Regions from separate parts of the Oceanobacillus alkalisoli genome, predicted to be linked through region 3. Evidence: predicted binding sites of a transcription regulator. Region 3 holds the regulator's gene; each other region holds the start of a gene.
The links. The regulator LexA, encoded in region 3, represses DNA repair genes until DNA is damaged. The targets are predictions, from matches to a motif close to CGAACATATGTTCG.

Region 1: the regulator LexA is predicted to act here: its motif matches at 1,886-1,899, upstream of L3V42_RS17185 (DNA polymerase IV).
Region 2: the regulator LexA is predicted to act here: its motif matches at 2,405-2,418, upstream of L3V42_RS04595 (YolD-like family protein).

Annotation. Positions count from the first base shown of each region.
Region 1 covers NZ_JAKNRA010000023.1:6,817-11,109, reverse strand. The annotation lists gene L3V42_RS17195 (hypothetical protein) at 1-102, shown strand, start outside; gene L3V42_RS17190 (serine hydrolase) at 243-1,556, shown strand; gene L3V42_RS17185 (DNA polymerase IV) at 1,917-3,167, shown strand; gene L3V42_RS17180 (peptidylprolyl isomerase) at 3,238-3,882, shown strand; gene L3V42_RS17175 (sensor domain-containing protein) at 3,995-4,293, shown strand, end outside.
Region 2 covers NZ_JAKNRA010000002.1:5,951-10,243, reverse strand. The annotation lists gene L3V42_RS04620 (dihydrofolate reductase) at 1-452, shown strand, start outside; gene L3V42_RS04615 (twin-arginine translocase TatA/TatE family subunit) at 528-731, shown strand; gene L3V42_RS04610 (twin-arginine translocase TatA/TatE family subunit) at 747-917, shown strand; gene tatC (twin-arginine translocase subunit TatC) at 1,019-1,783, shown strand; gene L3V42_RS04600 (YozE family protein) at 1,810-2,022, shown strand; gene L3V42_RS04595 (YolD-like family protein) at 2,045-2,377, opposite strand; gene vrrA (VrrA/YqfQ family protein) at 2,654-3,115, shown strand; gene msrB (peptide-methionine (R)-S-oxide reductase MsrB) at 3,198-4,160, shown strand; gene L3V42_RS04580 (DUF6501 family protein) at 4,213-4,293, shown strand, end outside.
Region 3 covers NZ_JAKNRA010000004.1:14,200-18,492, forward strand. The annotation lists gene tkt (transketolase) at 1-425, opposite strand, end outside; gene L3V42_RS07355 (DUF896 domain-containing protein) at 527-760, opposite strand; gene L3V42_RS07360 (YneB family resolvase-like protein) at 938-1,594, opposite strand; gene lexA (transcriptional repressor LexA) at 1,885-2,508, shown strand; gene glnA (type I glutamate--ammonia ligase) at 2,680-4,017, opposite strand; gene L3V42_RS07375 (methionine gamma-lyase family protein) at 4,075-4,293, opposite strand, start outside.

The DNA.
Region 1 (4,293 bases), on a different contig from region 3:
TTAGTAGTATTTGACAATATGGCTCTAAGGCTTGCTTTCATAATTATCGGTGTCTGTAGTGGTTTGATATTTGCTACTGAAAAAAAGCAGGAATGTAATTGAATTATTTACAGAATCAGGTGGGTTTATTTATTACTAAACATAAAATAAGTATTATCCTTTTATCTCTTTTAAATGTTGAAGGATAAGTTTTTTAATCTCTTTCCATACGATAAATTAACTAACTAAAGGAGTGTGTCTATATGAATATATGGGCCTGGATTGGGCTTTCCGGCATCGTCGTCTTCACGCTTCTTGCCTTTCTGCGTAAAGAATACCGAACGAAAGAAAAAATTCGGGAAGCATTTATTACGATTGCCATTGTACTCGCAATTATCATTACCGTATTACTTTTTAATGTAGATTACATACTAGCCTTTCTTCTTGGTGTGATAGCCTATATCCTATTAGATAGAAAAACATATACGAAGAAACGCTTAATCATCTATGGCGGAATCATTATCGTTATCGGAGCTGCATTCTTCGTTATTTTCCGTGACAACCCAGATTATGTCCTCAATCATTTACAAGATAATCGGGAAACAACTTCCCTTTATGTTGTGAAAAATGGCGAAGAAGTCATTGCTTATCAGTCAGACATCGTACGTCCACTTGCAAGTACTGTCAAAATAATGATTGCCTTAGAATACGCAATGCAAGTTGAAGCCGGGGCACTGGATAAAACTCAGCCCGTCCCGCTTGATGAGTTGAGTCGCTTTTTTTATGAAGGTACGGACGGGAATGCACATGAAACATGGCTCGAATCTATTCATGCGGCGGGTAAAGTAAAGGATGCGCAAGTACCTCTTCACGAAGTTGCTAAAGGAATGATTACATACAGTTCAAATGCGAATACCGACTACCTTCTCCACCTGCTCGATATCTCCGCAATTAACAAGCGGATAGAATCCGTTGGGCTCACACAGCATGAACCGATATATCCTTTAGTCAGTCCCCTGCTCTTTCCAGAATATATTGCTGACGACTCTATGGACAAAGAGGATATCATCAGAGAACTCGAGGCTATACCGATGGAACGTTACCGGGAACTTGCAGTTAATCTCAGCAAACAACTAAAAGAAGGTACGATTGATATTAATGACCATTCGTTTGATCTGCCACTTGAGGTTCAAAAGGTCTGGTCTGACCGATTAACTCGAGCGTCTGCCAAGGATTACGGGCAGCTGTTAACCATCATATCCAATGACGAACTGCCGGCAGAAGCAGCTGCAATCATGCGAGATTTAATGGAGTGGCCGATGGAAATAAATGAAGCAAATCAGGACTATTATACCCATATCGGATCAAAAGGCGGATCCACCGCTTTTATCTTAAACGATGCCTTGTACGCTGAGGACCTTGAGGGTGATCGAATAGAAATTGTTTTATTCACAGACGACCTCAACTTATGGCAAAGCTTGATGCTGCAAAACAACATCAATTCATTTGAAGTGAATTTAATAGGTGATGAAGCATACCGATTGAAAGTTAAACAAACATTAGAAGAGCAGCCCTAACCTTCTCCTAAGCTAATTCATTGCCGTCCCTTCCATTCTCCCGCATACTTTATCGCAAGGAGAAATTAGAACGGGAGGAAAAACAATGCTCAAAAAGCTTGAAGCAAGCAATCAGTTACAGATCTCGACCAATCTCTTCCATCGCTCACAGCAATCACGGATACAACGCTTGTCTTATTTTTCGTCGATCTGGATGCCCCAATGACGCTTGACGGAACAATTAGCGGAATTGACAAAAAAGCATGAACCCTGCTCTACCGGATGTTTCGGTAGAGTTTTTTGTTTTGCAGATTTTACCATTGCTAACGTTTCATAAACCACTTATAATAAGAACAAACGTTCTCTATAGGTGGTGTTACGATGGATTATTCAATTTACCCGCGGCATGACATTCTATGCATCGATATGCGCTCCTTTTATGCTAGTGTTGAGGCGGTAAAACGTAATCTCGATCCAATGACAACTATGCTTGCCGTCGTTGGGGATTTAAACCGGCCAGGAAGTATTGTCCTCGCCGCTTCCCCTGCTTTAAAAGAAAAATATGGCATCAGTAATGTCAGCCGATATTTCGAACTTCCTGATGATCCGGAGATTTATATTGCCCCTGCCCGGATGGCCGATTATTTACATGTTTCCTTGGAAATTACAAAGCTAATCCATAATTATGCACCGAAAGAAGCCATCCACCCCTATTCCATTGATGAAATATGGGTGACGGTCAATGGGCTCGAGCGACTATTCGGTGACCGCCGAGAGATTGCAGAGAAAATAAAAGCAGAAATTATGGAGAGCTTTGGACTTACGGCTGCAATCGGAATTGGGGATAATAAATTTCTTGCTAAAGTCGTCATGGACCTTCACGCAAAGAAAGAGGGAATCGCTGAATGTCGCTATGAAGATATTGAAGAGAAAATTTGGCCGTTTCCAATTGAAAAAATCTGGGGAATCGGCAGCAGAATGAAGCGTAACTTGAACCGTATGGGAATTGTTACGCTTGGTCAGCTCGCCCGTTATGACTTAAGTCAATTAAAAAAACGCTTTGGCATAATGGGAGAACAACTTTACTCGCATGCTTGGGGCATTGATTTAAGCCCTGTCTACGGTGATTTCACAAAGACGGTACAAAAAGGATTCGGACATGGAATTTCTCTGCTCCGAGACTACACAGGAAAGGAAGCTGCGACCTGTATTTTAGATTTATGTGAAGAAGTCTGCCGGCGCGCCCGCACTGCCAATCAGGCGGGAAAGACGATTAGCCTTAGTATTTCCTATTCCACAGAGAAAAAAGGCGGATTTTCCCGTTCAAAAAGTATTGGACGCCCTACAAATGTAACGATGGATATGTATGAAGTCTGTATGCAGCTTTTCCGAACATTTTATGATGGGTGCAGCTATATCCGCCATGTGTACGTAACCCTCGGAAATCTTTATGATCACGAACATGTCCAGCTCAATCTATTTGAAGACAATTTAAAGAAAAATAATATCGGCTATGTCATGGATGCAATTCGCGATAAATACGGTGCAACCTCGATTCTCCGAGCTTCCAGTTATACGGAAGCAGGCATCCTCCTTGAACGAAGCAAGAAGATTGGAGGCCATCAAGCTTAAACCAGCGATGCGTAACGTGCTATAATAAGTTGGTGCCTTACTATTAAAGCAGCGAAAGGAAGAGTAAACGATGAAAAAATACTTCTTACTCACTATTTTTCTGTTTGCCATATTTTTAACAGCTTGCGGTGAACAAGAAACTCCAGTTGAAGAAAATACAGATGATGCAGCCGCTTATCCAAGCGATGTGGAAGAAAATCCGGTTGTTACGATTACAATGGAGAATGACGAACAAATCATATTAGAATTATATCCTGAAATTGCTCCAAATACCGTAGCAAACTTCATTTCCTTAATTGAGGAGGGATTTTATGATGGCGTCATTTTTCACCGTGTCATTCCCGGTTTCATGATTCAAGGCGGTGATCCAGATGGTGCTGGCACAGGTGGACCAGGTTATTCGATTGCTGGTGAATTTGCCTCCAACAACTTCGAAAATGATTTAGAGCATGACAAAGGCGTGCTGTCCATGGCAAGATCGCAGTCACCGGATTCAGCCGGCTCCCAATTCTTTATCATGGTAGAAAACTCCCCCCATTTAGATGGGGATTATGCTGGTTTCGGTAAAGTCACGGAAGGAATGGAAGTGGTGGAAACAATCGTGTCCGCTGATCGCGATGAAATGGATAAACCATTTGAAGATCAAGTGATGAAAACCGTTGAAGTTGATACAAAAGGCTATGATTACCCTGAACCAAACATCTTATCACAGTAAAGACACAAAGATTTATTTATTTGTCTCAGACAACCCGCTTCATATATAGTAAAATTATACTGTAAGGTCATCATCATGACATTAATTCAAGTGGAAGAGTGAGGAAAGTCATATGAATGAAACATCAAATAAAACCGACCAGAAAAAATTTCAATACGAAATTGAAAAAATGATAAACGACTTAACGATGATTATCGTTTTCAATCATCAAGGAATCATTCAGTATGTTAATACAAGATTTATAGAAGTCACCCAATATACGCAGGAAGAATTGTTGGGGCAGGCATTTACAGACATTTTCACTGACGACTTTTCAACGATGGTTAAACAAGCTGCAAATAATAAGCAGAAATGGACGGACGACATCAGACAGCAGAAAAAGGATGGAACCCATTATTGGGTGGAAGCAAA
Region 2 (4,293 bases), on a different contig from region 3:
ACAATGATTTACCTTGGCATTTACCGGATGATCTGCGTTATTTTAAAGAAACAACGACAGGTCATACAATCATTATGGGGAGAAAAACATTTGATTCGATCGGACGCGTTCTGCCGAATCGGAAGCATGTTATTCTTACAAGAGGGAACCATGAATTTCCGGAAGAAGTAGAAGTAATCCATGACTTGGAACCTATCAAAACACGGAATGATGACAATCCACAAGAAGAATATTTTGTGATTGGTGGCGGGGATATTTTTAAGCAAGTGCTTCCTTTTGCCGACATGCTGTACATTACATGGATTGATGAAGATTTTGAAGGGGATACATTCTTTCCGTCGTTCTCATTGGATGAATGGGAGTTGACCGAGAAAACGAGAGGGAAGAAGGATGAATCGAATCCCTATGACTATTATTATCTTGTTTATGAAAGAAAAAAGAATAAGGAGTAGAACTTGTACAGAGCCTTCTAATGCTATATACTTATGATTAGCATCAGGGATATTTATAATACGGAGATGATAGATATGCTGGCAAACATAGGATTTCCTGGATTGATTCTTATTCTAGTTGTTGCGCTTATTGTTTTTGGCCCAAACAAACTTCCGGAAATTGGTAAAGCTGCTGGTGACACACTACGTGAATTTAAAAAATCGGCGAATGATTTAACTAGTGATGTTACGGATGAAGTAAAAGAAGTTAAATCTATTGTGAACGATGACAGTAAATAAATGGAGTGAGAGAACATGCTAAGTAATATTGGAATTCCAGGTTTAATTTTAATTGTAATTGTTGCTCTTATTGTGTTTGGTCCAAATAAACTCCCAGAAATTGGTAAAGCGTTTGGCAATTCATTAAAAGAATTTAAGAATGCAACAAAGGGATTAACGGAAGATGAGGATAAAAGTAAACAATAATACATTAACAGTCCAAGTAAAATATTAAAAAAGAAGATGTAAGTTCTTACTTTACCTTACATCTTCTTTTGTGTGCTTTTTCGATTAGAGGTGGGTCTTAAATGGCTAAAGGAAATCAAATGGAAGGAAAAGAGATGAATCTTGTTGATCATCTCTCTGAGCTCCGCAACCGATTAATTGTTACAGCTTTATTATTTATCGGTTTATTCATAGTTGGATTTATTTATATTAAAGATATTTATTGGTTTTTCGTCAATGATATAGACATGGAATTAACTGCGATTAGTCCAACGGAAATTATTTGGATTTACTTCTCCATGGCAGGATTGGTAGCGATTGTAGGAACGATTCCGCTTCTTACTTATCAAATATGGGCTTTTGTTAAACCGGGCCTACTTCCACATGAAAGAAAAGCAACACTCGGTTACATACCTGCAGTTTTTCTTTTATTTATCGGCGGACTAGTCTTTGGTTATTTTATTTTCGTGGAACTGATTATGCCATTCCTGTTATCGTTGAATGATGGGATGTTTAATATTATGTTTACTGTCGATCGCTATTTTACATTTCTATTTCGTGTTACAATACCTTTCGCTGTGTTGTTCGAATTACCGATTATTGTTATGTTTTTAACGAGTCTCGGTATACTTACGCCAGCATTCATGATTAAAAATAGAAAGTATGCATACTTCGGCTTAATTGTAATTGGTGTATTAATCACACCTCCAGACTTTGTTTTACAGATCATTGTGGCTGTGCCGCTAATTCTTTTGTATGAAATAGGCGTACAGTTATCTAAGGTAGTATATAAGAGAAAGTTAAAAAAACATAAGGAATTTATGGAAGAAGAGGAACCATCAACCTGATGAAAAGAATAGATGGAGGTGTTTTCTTGAAGACATTTTATCAGCATCTGATGACTTTTCGGGGAATGAAAGTTCCAGATGAAAAATGTAAGCTAGCCGAGGGGGTTTTCCGTGATCATGATTTCCCAAAGCACTCAGATGATTATAACGAAATAAGTGATTATCTGGAATGGAATAGCCCTTTTCCAGATGCATTACGTACGTTTGATGAGGTTTGGGATTCCTATCATAATAGATAAATGAGGCTAAGGAATACTAGCCTCATTTTTTTATTGTGATATTTACAATGAGTTGAAGGGGGAGGGGAAGGCGCGTACCATCCTCTTTTTTTATATGGATTTGTTTTGTCTGTTGCTCTAGTTTCGTAATTGTTCCAGTTACTGTCTGTAAAGCAGAAGGGCTGTATATCGTAAATTCTGTTCGTAATTTGTCTAGATAAGCAGTCTGTAAATGCTGCTCCATTAACTCCATTTCCTGGGGATCAAGGAGCGGCTTTTTGATTTTATTATCCTCGTTCCATAATTCTCTGAGTAGTTCAGCATGCTCCGGGAGCATCATCGTTGTCCATTTAATCGAGCCACGATCATTTATCATTCATCTCACCTCTTTAAAAATTATGCACGAACATTTGTTTGTTGTCAATAGTGAATAGAAGATAAATCAGGGATAAGAAATGAGGTTAATAAATTAAATCAAACGTTTGTTTTAAATAAATCAGACAAAAATCGACAAGAAGCTCATATAAAAACCACTATTGATGCAGTTTTTTGCTGATTCCTGCGCTTGCCCGGGAAATAATATATTGCCTACACTTTTTAATCAGTTGTTACGTACATTATAAAAGCAAGCATAGAAGGCAGGGGTGAGTAAATGCTCGGACCAATTCAAAGACGGCAAAATTATCCTTATAGGCAGCAACCACAAGGAATGAATTCCTTTATGTTCGGAACTCCTCAACAATCTCCAATGCCACGTAGCCGCTTTCCAGTAAGCTTACAAAAAATAACTTCGGGAAATTTATTACACAATCCTCAAATCAGTAAAGGAATTAGTGGTTTTTCGGGTATACTGAGTAATATACAGCAAGTTTTAAGAGTCGTAGAAACGACGACACCGATGATTAAAGAATATGGACCAATGTTAAAAAACTTACCAGCTATGTATCGTATGGTCAAAGCTTTCAAAAGCATAGATGATCTTCCGGAAGAAGAAAAGAAAGAGGAGGCAAATATAGAAAGGAATCCGGAAAAGGAAAAAAATATTGCAACAAGTAAAGTGAAAACAACGAAAAAAAAGAATAGCGGTTTATCTACTCCAAAGCTTTATATATAAAAAAACATGCAGTATACTTGCATTTTAAGTAAAAAAGCGGAAAAATAGATAGTATCACACTAGAGCACTGGAGGAATAATTCATGTCTAATTCATTAGAAAAAGCTACGTTTGCCGGCGGCTGTTTTTGGTGTATGGTTGAACCCTTTGACAGCCGTCCGGGGATTGAACGTGTCATTTCTGGATATACAGGTGGCGATGTGGAAAATCCTACCTATGAGCAAGTCAGCGCCGATACAACTGGACATGTTGAAGCAGTCGAAATTACATTTGACCCAGCTATTATGCCATACAAAGAACTCGTAGAAACGTTCTGGCAACAGATTGACCCGACAGATCCAGGCGGACAATTTAATGACAGGGGAGAATCATATCAGACAGCAATCTTTTATCAAAATGAAGAACAAAAGGCGATTGCTGAAGAATCGAAACAAGCTCTTGATGCAAGCGGCAGGTTCTCCAAGCCGGTTGTAACGAAAATTCTTCCGGCTAAGACATTCTATCCAGCAGAAGAAGAACACCAGGATTATTATAAGAAACAATCATTCCACTATCGCTTATACAAAAAAGGTTCAGGGAGAGAAGACTTTATTAATAACAATTGGAAAGAAACGTATGATAAAGAAGATTTAAAGAAAAAATTAACGCCGTTACAGTACCACGTAACCCAAGAAAACGGCACAGAGTTGCCATTTAAGAATAAGTACTGGAATAACTTTGAAGATGGAATATATGTAGATATCATATCTGGAAAGCCATTATTCTCATCAAGGGATCAATACGATGCGAATTGTGGTTGGCCAAGCTTTACACGACCGATTGATCAATATGAAATCAAAGAAAACATGGATACATCCCACGGCATGATCCGTACAGAAGTTAGAAGTGGGTCAGCAGATTCCCATTTAGGACATGTCTTTGATGATGGGCCAGTTGAGGCTGGTGGATTAAGATATTGCATTAATTCAGCAGCGATGCGCTTCATCCCGAAAGAGAAGATGAAAGAAGAAGGGTACGAACAATATTTACACTTGTTCAATGATTAAAAACCAAAATGTTTACAATAAATTTATTATGTAAACTAAAAAGGAGCAAATAATGATTCACTTAGATTGGGAAAAAAGAACAGCAATTAAACAAATTGAATGTGTGCATACAGATGCAGCTAAATTCGTTGTC
Region 3 (4,293 bases):
TCTTCTTTATTAAATCTAGCAGCAAGATGTTCTTCTGCCATCGCCATACCAACGGACATCGCAATACCTTGTCCAAGTGGGCCAGTTGTTGCTTCTACACCATCTGTGTCGAGAACTTCCGGGTGACCTGGTGTACGGGAATTCCACTGACGAAAGTTTTTCAAGTCATCAATTGTAACATCATAGCCTGAAAGATGTAAAAGACTGTATAAAAGCATCGATCCGTGTCCAGCAGATAAAACGAAACGGTCACGGTTAAACCATTTTGAGTTTTTCGGATTATGATTCATAAAATCAGTCCATAGCGTGTAAGCCATAGGCGCAGCACCCATTGGCAAGCCCGGGTGACCGGAATTAGCTTTTTCAATCGCATCGATGGAAAGCGTGCGGATCGTGTTAATTGATAGTTGTTCAATATTAGACATAATTATCTCCTTTCAAAATTCCACTATAGTATGTATCTATTTACTATTCTATAATGAATGTGCAAACTTCACAAGCAAATTAAGTCGATTGCCTAAACAAATTAATGTTTTTCATTCCTTTTTTGCATATCTTTCACTTTGAGCGGGGTAACGTCATTACCTGCCGGATCAATAATTTTAACGGTTTTCAACTGATTTGTGAATGAACCGCGGATGTTTTGCAAATATTCTTCCCGGAGCTGTTTTTGCTCCGATTTCTCTTTTTCAGTTAGACCGGATGTTTTGGATTTCTTTGCAAGCTCGTTAATTCGTGCAAGTTTTTCTTTCGTTAACATCAATAAACCTCCTTTATCGTTTCCTTTAAGAGGGTATTTAAAGTATTATCTAGATTATAATACTACCCTACTTCGCAACATAATAACAGAATTTATATTGTATTTTTGTGATTTTCCCCTTCCTTTATAATGCATACAACAAAAAAAGACAAGTATTACAACTTGTCATTTGTGAGGTTATTTATTTTGAGGGTCGCTCTCTTGTTCGTACTCCTGATAACGACGATGAACCGTTGCTTTTGAGATAGTATAACCCAAGCCATTTAATGTACTTGTAATTTCCCCGAAAGTGAGTTTTTTCTCGCGAAGACGTACAATTTCCTCAAGTGGTACTTCCAATCTTTCTCTCCCTGGCGCTTTGCTGATGTTTTTTAAATTATTTCTTGGATTATATCCTTCTTTTACCGCTCGCTGCATGCCTCTTTTGATTTTTAAATTATGAATTTTCCTTTGGTATTCTTCGACGATACCGACAATCTGTAAAACCATAGAATCTGATTCTGATAGTTCCAGCTCCCCGTCATGAATTGCGGTGTAGATTAATATATGCAACTTTTGCAATTGATGAAACAAAGCAATTTTCGTATTCCCTCTTCCTAGTCTCGTTTCATCTTGAATTAATAGACATTCCGCTTTCTTATTTGAAAAATATTCAAGCATCTCGAAAATCCCATCTCTATTAATTTCATAACCGCTCACCTGCTCTTCAATACAAGTAACAACTTCTAATCCTTGCCGGACAGCTAGTTCATACAATTCTTCCTTCTGTCTAGCTAATGATGATTCCTGTTCTTTTTTCTCTGTGCTCACTCTGCAATAGATGACTGCTTTCACGATTCAATTTCCCCTTCTTAGTCGATTAGGCATTGGCAATGAGAGAGAAATACAAGAATACCAAAGTTAAGATGAAACCGATAGTAAAAAATATATCTTCTTTGGAAAACTTAGCAAATAGTCTATTTAGCATTACAGAATCCTCCTGTTTTTTCGAACCTTTGTTCTTAGAACATATTATCGCACGAACAAATGGTCCTGTCAATGTTTTTTTCGAACGAATGTTTGCATAAACTTTCCTCAAGTGATAAACTAGTAATAATAAATCCTATGTAAGAGGTGATAAATAGATGACAAAAGTTTCTAAAAGACAACAGATGATTTTAGATTTTATAAAAGACGAAGTTCATGCAAAAGGTTATCCACCATCCGTTCGGGAGATTGCTGTTGCAGTCGGTCTTGCATCCAGTTCGACCGTACATGGACATTTGGAAAGGTTAGAAGCGAAAGGGTTTATCCGTCGTGACCCGACTAAACCAAGAGCCATTGAAATATTAGATCAAGACGGTGAAGGTAATATCCCGAAAAATCAAGCCCGTTATGCTCCAGTAATCGGAAAAGTTACTGCTGGAATCCCGATTACCGCTGTTGAAAATATTGAAGAATATGTTCCAGTTCCTAGCTCCCATGCGAGTCCGGACGATAATTTATTTGTTCTAGTCATTGAAGGCGAAAGTATGATTGAAGCAGGGATTCTTGAAGGTGATATGGTGATTGTAAAACAGCAAAACATGGCTGATAATGGAGATATCGTTGTAGCAATGACAGATGATGACGAGGCAACCGTCAAACGTTTCTTTAAAGAAGAAAAAATGATTCGCTTGCAGCCGGAAAATGCTACGATGGAACCATTATTTTATGAAAAGGTTAGTATTTTAGGTAAAGTCATTGGATTGTACAGAGATATACATTAAAATAACATCTGATCTTCGCATTCAGTGCAAAGATCAGATGTTTTGTTTACTAGATTAGGAAACGATGTGCTAGTGCAAACGCTCTTCGGTGGAACGAGTAATCGCAGTCCCAAATATTGCGAAAAGAATCGCGTTTTAACCTGCAAGGGCGCTTGCGCCCTTGTTCATTGATTAATAGGATGTTAGGTACTGTTCGCGTTCCCATGGATGCACCGTATTATTAAACATGCGCCATTCAAATTCTTTTGCTTCTACATAATTTTCATAGAGATGTTCTCCCAACGCCTGAATGATGACAGAGTCCTTCTCCATCTCATCTAATGCTTCTTTCAATGTAGCTGGTAAATCTTTCACGCCACTTTCTATTCTTTCTTTTTTCGTCATTGCATAAATGTTTTGGTCAACTGCTTGAGGCGGTTGCTTTTTATGTTCAATTCCATCCAGTCCTGAAGCAAGTAGGACAGAGAGTGCCAAATATGGATTGGATGCCGGGTCAACACTGCGCACCTCAACTCTCGTACCCATCCCTCTTGAACTTGGTATTCGTAGTAATGGACTCCGATTCGAACTGGACCAAGCTACATAACAAGGTGCTTGGTAACCTGGCACGAGCCGTTTATATGAGTTTACAATTGGGTTTGTTACTGCGGTGAAGTTCGTCGCATGTTCCAAAAGTCCTGCGATAAATTGATATGCCACATCTGTTAATTGGCGTTCGCTCGCTTCATCAAAAAATTTATTTTCACCATCTTTAAACAGAGACATATTGACGTGCATTCCTGAGCCATCTACACCAAATAATGGTTTTGGCATAAATGTCGCATGGAGATTATGTCTTCTTGCGACCGTTTTAACGACGAGTTTAAATGTTTGGATATCGTCTGCATGGCGTACGGCTTCTGAATATTCAAAGTCGATTTCATGCTGCCCTGGTGCCCCTTCATGGTGCGATGCTTCAATTTTAAAACCCATTTCTTCCAGCTCCAGTACGATATCTCTTCTGCAGCTTTCCCCGAGATCCGTCGGTGCAAGGTCAAAATAACCTCCATGGTCATTCAATTCAAGAATTGGTTCACCTTTTTCATTTAGCTTGAATAAGAAAAATTCCGGTTCTGTACCAATATTAAATGTATCATAGCCTAGCTCTTCCATACGTTTCAAGTTTCTTTTTAAAATATAACGGGGACATCCAGAAAACGGTGTTCCATCAGCATTGTAAATATCACAAATGAAACGGGCGACTTTTCCTTTATCAGATGTCCACGGAAAAACAACAAAGGAATCTAAGTCCGGATATAAATACATGTCTGATTCTTCAATTCGCACAAAACCTTCAATTGAAGAACCATCAAACATCATCTTATTGTTTAACGCTTTATCCAATTGACTAAGTGGTATTTCCACATTTTTAATCGTTCCAAGAATATCGGTAAATTGCAGTCTTATAAAGCGGACATTTTCTTCCTTTATCTTTTCTTTGATCGCTTCCTTTGTAATTACGGTTCCCAACTAAATCTCCTCCAGCTATTAGTTTGGATGTTAAAGCCATCCAAATATTACTATACCCTATTCGACAAGGAGAAAACCTTTTTTCTCAAGTGCAGTGACGGCACGCGTTAAGGCAAGTTTAACATGGGAATAAGTAAGCCCTCCTTGAACGTAAGCCGTGTAAGGTGCACGGATCGGTCCATCTGCAGAAAGTTCGATACTCGAACCTTGAATAAATGTTCCGCCTGCCATAATGACTTTATCTTCATAGCCTGGCATTTCGCTAGGATAAGGTGT